Dongshaea marina: one gene and its partner. The protein of the gene in region 1 interacts with the protein of each later gene in a pairwise test. Links are inferred from orthologs where the notes say so. Each region holds a gene or a part of one and is shown in the gene's direction. Other genes may lie near its edges.

Region 1 (4,028 bases):
CAGAGCCGCCTCCAGCACCAGCTGGCAAAGTTCATTGCGTGATATCGCGGCGGGGCGCTGTGCCTCAAGCCGCTGATGCTGTTGCTGCTCCCACAGCCGGTAGCAATCTCCCGGCCCCAGACGCCCGGCGCGCCCGGCTCTCTGATGGGCCGAAGAGCGGGAGATCTGTCGCTGCTCCAGAGCTGCTATCCCATCCCGGGCCGAAAAGGCCTCCCGACGCTCCAGACCACTATCCACCACCCAATGTACCCCCTCTATGGTCAGGGAGGTCTCTGCGATATTGGTGGTCACCACCACTTTACGCCGCCCTTCCACACAGGGACGTATCGCCTGCTGTTGTTTCTCGAAAGGGAGTCGCCCATACAGGGGGCAAAGCAGGATGGTTTGAGAAACCCGGGGCTCCAGCCATTCCACCAGCCGAAGAATCTCAAGTTCACCGGGCAGAAAGACCAGACCGTCCCCCTGCAGTGCGTTCAGCGCTTCCAGCACCACAGCTCCAATCGCCGGGATCAGTGGCTGCTGACGATTCCAGGGGCGATAGTGATGAGTCACCGGGTGCAGCCGTCCATCACAGCTAAGGGTCTGCGCCTCGGGCAGTAAACGCCTTAGCAGTGCGTCATCCAGGGTCGCAGACATCAACAGCAACTTAAGCTCTGGTGCAAACACCTGCTGTGCTTCCAGGGTAAACGCCAGTGCCAAATCGGCCTGCAGGCTTCGCTCATGGAACTCATCGAAAATCACCAGGCCGATCCCCTCGAGCTCGGGATCTTGTTGTAGCATTCGGATAAGGATCCCCTCGGTGACCACCTCCAACCGAGTTGCTTTGCTCACCCGGGTTTCACCCCGTACCCGATAGCCTACCTGTTGGCCGGGCTTCTCTCCGAGCTGCTCAGCAAGGCGCTGGGCAACGGCACGGGCAGCCAGGCGCCGAGGCTCCAGCATCAATAGTTTTTTACCAGAGAATTTTGGATCGGCCAGTAGTTGCAAAGGCAGCCAGGTTGATTTACCTGAACCAGGTGGCGCCTGCAATATCACCTGCTCATGTTGTTTTAATGCGCTCAGCAAGGCTGGTACAATCTCAGCCACCGGTAAATCAGTCAAATCTGGATCTCTATGTCACAAGGGAGTGCACGTATTTTACCCTCATCTGTCACGGATGCTACGCTTGGTGGATCTAAGCGGCTCTTTTTTGGACTATCACTCTCCCAAATCTCCAGGCCCCTGCAGCTGCTGCAAAAGCAACTTGTCTCCTCCGGACGGGCGGTTCACCCGGACAACTTTCACCTGACCCTGGCATTTTTGGGAATGACCCCGGAGAACCGGCTTGCAGAGCTTGATCAACTGGCGAAACAGCTCGCTGGCACTCCCTTTGAAATCACACTCGATACCCTGGGGCACTTTAAAAAGGCACGCGTGTTGTGGATAGGACCTGGTGATCTGCCCGCCCCCCTTGAGCTGCTGGCCAGCACCCTCGCCCGGCGTATTAGTGAGCTTGGGATCCATGTTGACTGGCGCACCCCCTATCGCCCCCACGCCACCTTGTATCGCAAGTGGCAAGGCGCACTCCCTGAGCTGGAGATCCCACCAATCCGGGTCAAGATAGACGCTTTCTCACTGTTTGAGTCCAGGAGCTTTCCAGAGGGTGTACGCTACCTGGAGCTGGCCCGCTACCCCCTACAGGAGCATTCATGAAGTTCACCCCACCGTTGCAGCAGGGCACCCTTATCAAACGCTATAAACGATTTTTGACCGATATCTATGATGAAAAGGGAGAGCAGCTCACCATCCACTGCCCCAATACCGGGGCGATGACAGGTTGTGCGATAGAGGGCTCCAGGGTCTGGTATTCCGAGTCTGATAATCCCAAGCGCAAATACCCCCATACCTGGGAGTTGGCCGAGAACGAACACGGCGTGATCTGTATCAACACCCAGCGGGCCAATCAGCTTGCCTATGAGGGGATCGAGCAGGGAGTGATCCATGAACTCAGCGGGTATTCGAAGCTCCAGCGGGAAGTAAAGTATGGCGAGGAGAACTCCCGTATCGATCTGCTGCTCAGTGATGAGTCTCGCCCCCCCTGCTATGTGGAAGTCAAAAGCTGCACCCTGCTCGAGTCCGACGGCTGTGGCTATTTTCCTGACGCTGTCTCGGAGCGGGGACAAAAACACCTGCGGGAGCTAATCCACATCAAGAGACAGGGAAATCGGGCCGTGTTACTCTTTGTTGTTCAGCACACAGGTATCACAAAAGTAAGACCCGCCGCACATATTGATGCAAAATATAGTACCCTTATCGGGGAAGCTGAAGAGCAAGGGGTTGAAATTCTCTGTTATCGGGCCCATCTTGAACCGGGAGTTCTGAAGCTAGCCCAATCAGTACCTTTTGAACGGAAAAATGTGAATAGTTGTACTGATTTAGCAAAAAAAACTTGAAAAAATTGCTAAACCGAGCATCTTTCTGTTATAGATACTCGCTTTTTAAATTTAGAGGGCACACTGTATCGTGCTAATTAGGAGATAAAGCATGCCAACAGGCCAAACTAGGAAATCACTCGGTCCTCTAGCCATCGCTGGCGTTGAGCCCTATCAGGAGCAGCCAGGCGAAGAGTACATGAATGAACCACAGCTGAGCCATTTTAGAAAGATTCTTGAGGCTTGGCGCAACCAACTTCGCGAAGAGGTGGACAGGACAGTGACTCATATGAAGGATGAGGCTGCCAACTTCCCCGACCCGGTTGATCGTGCAGCTCAGGAAGAGGAGTTCGCCCTGGAGCTCAGGACCCGTGATCGCGAGCGTAAGCTGATCAAAAAAATTGAAAAGACCATCCAGAAAATTGATGACGAAGATTTTGGCTACTGCGAGCACTGTGGTATCGAAATCGGGATCCGTCGCCTGGAGGCCAGACCTACCGCCGATCTTTGTGTTGACTGCAAAACCCTTGCAGAGATCAAAGAAAAACAGATGGGTGGTGTGTAACTCCCCAATTCAAAGAGAGCTTCGGCTCTCTTTACTCTTTTCCTATATCCATGACAAGCATAGAATCTAGCCCCATCTCTCACTCTTATCGCGGGCGTTTTGCCCCCACTCCATCCGGACCTCTTCATTTTGGCTCGCTGATCGCAGCCACCGGCAGCTATCTGCAAGCGAAGAGCCAGCAGGGAAAGTGGCTGTTACGGATAGACGATCTGGATACTCCCCGGGTTGTTCCAGGTGCCGCCAGCCAGATCTGCAAGACCCTGGAACGTTATGGCCTGCACTGGGATGAGACTATTGTCTATCAGAGCCAGCATTTTGAACGCTACCAGGCAATCATTGAGACCCTCAAACAGCAACAGCTAACCTATTACTGCCGCTGCACCCGCAAAGAGATCAAGGCGATCGGTGGCATCTACCTGGGCCATTGCCGCAAGCTCACTAATTCGGCGGATCAAAGCTCGATCCGAGTCAGGGTCGATCAGCCCCTCGACGGATTCTTCGATAAGCTGCAGGGCGAGATCGCCGTCGAACCCCACCTGGCCGAAGAGGATTTCATTATCCGCCGCCGGGATGGGCTCTATGCCTACAACCTGGCTGTGGTCGTTGATGACCACCAGGCCGGGATCACCGAAGTGGTTCGCGGAGCCGATCTCTTGAGCACCACGGTGCGCCAGCGCCACCTCTATCAACTGATGCGCTGGCCCGAGCCGGATTACCTGCATCTACCGCTGGCCGTTGAGAGTCATGGCCATAAGCTCTCTAAGCAGAACCATGCTCCTGCACTTGACCTGGACAACCCCGAGCCTCAGCTCTGGCTAGCCCTGAAGTTTTTGGGATTAAAGCCCCCCCTCGAGCTTCATCAGGCCCCCGTTGAGGAGCAACTCGAGTGGGCTGGCTCAAAATGGAACCCAGCTCAACTTCCCTGCCAGCGTGAGATTGAGCTCAGTGATATCTCCCGGCAAGCATAGCGTTTCTCATTTGCCGGCGGCTGAGCTATCATAGCCGCTGCCAAAATATCTACCGACATGACAATGAGGTGTCTTATTTTTTCT
Region 2 (3,461 bases), 2.5 Mb from region 1 along the record:
TCCATCAGTCCATATTTAACAGGCTCAAAAGCCTCATCCGAACACCAATCTATCAAATTGGAAAAAAATGTAAACCTCCACTTAATGGGACTCAGCCCTGCTGTGACAAGGGTGAAAAGCTTTTCAAAAAAACCATCAATTGCACAAAAAATGATTGCACTTGGTCTTTTTTAGCGGTAAAAGGGAGGGTCAGTCACAAATTTTATATTTGAGAGCGTGATGCAGCGTAAAACCATCATAGTAAAGTTGGGAACCAGCGTACTCACGGGTGGTACTCAGAGCCTTGACCGGGCACACATGGTTGAACTGGTTCGCCAGTGTGCAGCACTCCATAACGAAGGGCATCAGCTGATCCTTGTCAGCTCCGGCGCGATCGCTGCCGGACGCGAGCATCTTGGATTCAAACCCCTGCCCTCCACCATCTCAAACAAGCAGATGCTGGCCGCCGTGGGCCAGAGCCAGCTGATGTTAACCTGGCAGAATCTCTTTAACCTTTACGGATTGCATATTGGACAGATGTTGCTGACCCGTGCCGATCTTGAGGATAGAGAGCGCTTTCTCAATGCCAGAGATACCCTGCAAACCCTGATCCGTCACCGTATCATTCCGGTCATCAATGAAAATGATGCGGTTGCCACTACCGAAATCAAGGTCGGAGATAATGACAATCTGTCGGCACGGGCCGCCATATTGGCTGATGCCGACCTGCTGATCCTGCTCACCGATCAGCCAGGCCTGTTCACCGCCGATCCCAGACAGGATCCGAACGCCACCCTGATTCAGGAAGTACAGACCATAGACGACACCCTGCGCGCTCTGGCCGGTGACAGTGTCAGTGGCCTGGGCACCGGAGGCATGTCAACCAAGCTCCAGGCTGCCGATCTCGCTCGTCGCTCCGGTATCGATGTGGTGATAGCCAGTGGTCAGTCTCCGGAAGTGATCCTGCGCCTTGCCCGGGAGCAAAGGGTTGGCACCCGATTTTTTGCTGAGCAGACCCCTCTTGAGAGCCGCAAGAGCTGGATTCTTGCGGGACCACCACCGAGTGGTGAGATCCATGTTGATACCGGCGCGGTCAGTGCCGTGAAACATAGTGGAAGCAGCCTGCTTCCCAAGGGGATAGTAAACATTGAAGGACTCTTCCATCGGGGCGATGCCGTCAAGGTGATCACTCCCTGTGGCCAGGAGCTGGCACGGGGGATCACCCGTTATTCCAGCCATGAGCTGGGACAGATCAAAGGCAACCACTCGACGGAGATTGAGTCATTACTCGGCTATGGATTTGGATCCGTTGCGATCCACCGGGATGATCTCGTTTTACTCTAAAGGATGACGCATGAACCTTGAACAGCAGGCGCAAGCCGCCCAACAGGCGAGCTTCCAGCTGGCTACCCTGAGTAGTGCCCAGAAAAACCGGGCACTCATGGCAATCGCCGATGAGCTGGCGATCGCAAAACACGAAATATTAACCGCTAATGCGAAGGATATGAGTGCAGCCCGCGCCGCTGGCACCAATGAGGCAATGCTGGACCGCCTGCTCCTGACGGAGGAGCGACTGCGTGGAATCATTGAAGATGTTCGCAAAGTGGTTTCGCTGGCCGACCCGGTTGGCAGCAGCATAGACTCCCGAACCCTGGAAAACGGCATGCGCCTCACCCGCCGCCGGGTGCCCCTGGGCGTGATTGGAGTGATCTATGAGGCGCGTCCAAACGTCACCATAGATATTGCGACCCTGTGCCTTAAAACCGGTAATGCCTGTATCCTACGTGGCGGGAAAGAGACCCTTCACTCCAACCTTGAGCTGGTACGGGTGATCAAACAGGCCCTGCGTAGTACCGGGCTGCCCGAAGATGCGGTGCAGTATATCGAGAACCCGGATCGCGCCCTGATCAGCGAGCTGCTCAAGGCTGACCGCTATGTGGACATGATCATCCCTCGCGGTGGTCAACACCTGCAGCAACTGTGTAAAGAGCAGAGTACCATTCCGGTGATCATCGGCGGCTTTGGAATAAGCCACGGCTTTGTCGATGCCAGCGCCGATCAAAAGCGGGCCCTGCCGGTGATCAAAAATGCCAAACTGCACCGTCCCGCGGCCTGTAATGCCCTGGATACCCTGTTGGTGCACCAGGAGATCGCCCCTGAATTTCTCCCTAAGCTTGCAGCCTTCCTGGAGGACTCTGAGCTTGAGCTGATTGCTGAGCCCAAGGCCCATGCCCTGTTGGAGGGATATTATCCAAGGCTTGCAGCCGCCGTCGAAGGGGATTTTGATCGGGAGTGGCTCGGCCCTCAACTTGGGGTCAAGCTGGTTGCGGATGTCGATGAAGCCCTGATGCACCTGCGTGAGCATAATGCATCACACTCGGATACCATATTGACCAACGACCTTGGCAACGCCGAACGCTTTATCAATGGTGCCGGCTCTGCAGCCGTTTATGTCAACGCCTCGACCCGCTTCACCGATGGTGCCCAGTTTGGTTTAGGCGCCGAAGTGGCCGTTTCAACCCAAAAACTCCACGCCCGTGGCCCCATGGGACTGGAAGCCCTGACCAGCTATAAGTGGGTCGGCGAAGCGAATTACCTGAGCCGGGATTAAATATCGCTCTTAGGGACGTGCCCCACGAATCAGGGGCACGACCGGGCCTGCTTGCCGCCCCGGCAACATATTTGTACCCTCAACCCCGGAGCACTCCACTTCTCAACAGCCAAAATAGGTGGTGTTTGACATCAGTTGCTGATGTTTGGATTCAGCCATCACCGGCACGCTGTAAATCCATCCCTGGAATCTCTACTGCCGCTTCCCTGCGGCAGAAGGCCTGTGATGCGGAAACCAATGCCTCTTAAATACAAACAACCGAGCTGAAACATAACCCCCAGATAAAACCGCACAATGATTGATATTGATAATCAATCTCATTTTCATTACCATTCGCAGTCATATCCTTTGCACCAGCGCTGCTGGTCTAACCCTGATCGAATGGAATAAAAGACTCAATGAAGCCCTTAGTAAAAATCCTGATCCTGTTAAGTGTTCTGGTTTCCCTGCCCTCCTTTGCCGGGTATTACCCGATTACAGTCACAGATGTGGCAGGCCGTAAGGTCACCATTGAGCATCAGCCCCAGCACATAGCGCTATCGACGGGCAGGGTCTTTCCACTGCTGGAGATGATCTATCAGCAAGATGCCGCCAAGCACCTGGCGGCATGGCGCGATGATATGCGGATCTCTGCACCCAGCATGTATGCCTACTATGTGAAAAAGTATCCCGAGCTGAAAAAGATCCCGCAAATTGGCCTCATCAAGTCCGGTGAGTTTGATGCCGAGCGCTTTATCAACCTGAAGCCAAGGCCGGATCTCTTTATCGTGGATCTCTCCAATATCAAGCTTGCCCGTGATCAGGGGCTGCTGAAGACTCTGGATAAAGCCGGAGTTAAGGTGATTGCGATCGATTTTCGCGAGCAACCGGT

What was found. Proteins that work in one complex are often made in the same cells at the same time.
Region 2: the proteins of sfsA (region 1) and DB847_RS17435 interact in binary tests that used the Escherichia coli proteins (3 or more experiments, as listed by UniProt). The link is inferred for Dongshaea marina from one-to-one orthologs.

What each region holds. Positions count from the first base shown.
Region 1 is NZ_CP028897.1:1,215,760-1,219,787, reverse strand. The notes cover bases 695-3,560. They hold sfsA (DNA/RNA nuclease SfsA), read left to right. Parts: upstream 695-1,688; coding sequence 1,689-2,432; downstream 2,433-3,560. Other genes in these bases: gluQRS (tRNA glutamyl-Q(34) synthetase GluQRS), read left to right, coding at 3,027-3,560; dksA (RNA polymerase-binding protein DksA), read left to right, coding at 2,524-2,976; thpR (RNA 2',3'-cyclic phosphodiesterase), read left to right, coding at 1,114-1,692; hrpB (ATP-dependent helicase HrpB), read right to left, coding at 695-1,101. Outside these bases: more of hrpB, read right to left, coding at 1-694; more of gluQRS, read left to right, coding at 3,561-3,944; polynucleotide adenylyltransferase PcnB, read left to right, coding at 4,008-4,028. UniProt on the Escherichia coli protein: Binds to DNA non-specifically. Could be a regulatory factor involved in maltose metabolism.
Region 2 is NZ_CP028897.1:3,724,884-3,728,344, forward strand. Bases 581-3,461 are described here. They hold DB847_RS17435 (glutamate-5-semialdehyde dehydrogenase), read left to right. Parts: upstream 581-1,333; coding sequence 1,334-2,590; downstream 2,591-3,461. Other genes in these bases: proB (glutamate 5-kinase), read left to right, coding at 581-1,323; DB847_RS17440 (ABC transporter substrate-binding protein), read left to right, coding at 2,989-3,461. Outside these bases: more of proB, read left to right, coding at 220-580. UniProt on the Escherichia coli protein: Catalyzes the NADPH-dependent reduction of L-glutamate 5-phosphate into L-glutamate 5-semialdehyde and phosphate. The product spontaneously undergoes cyclization to form 1-pyrroline-5-carboxylate.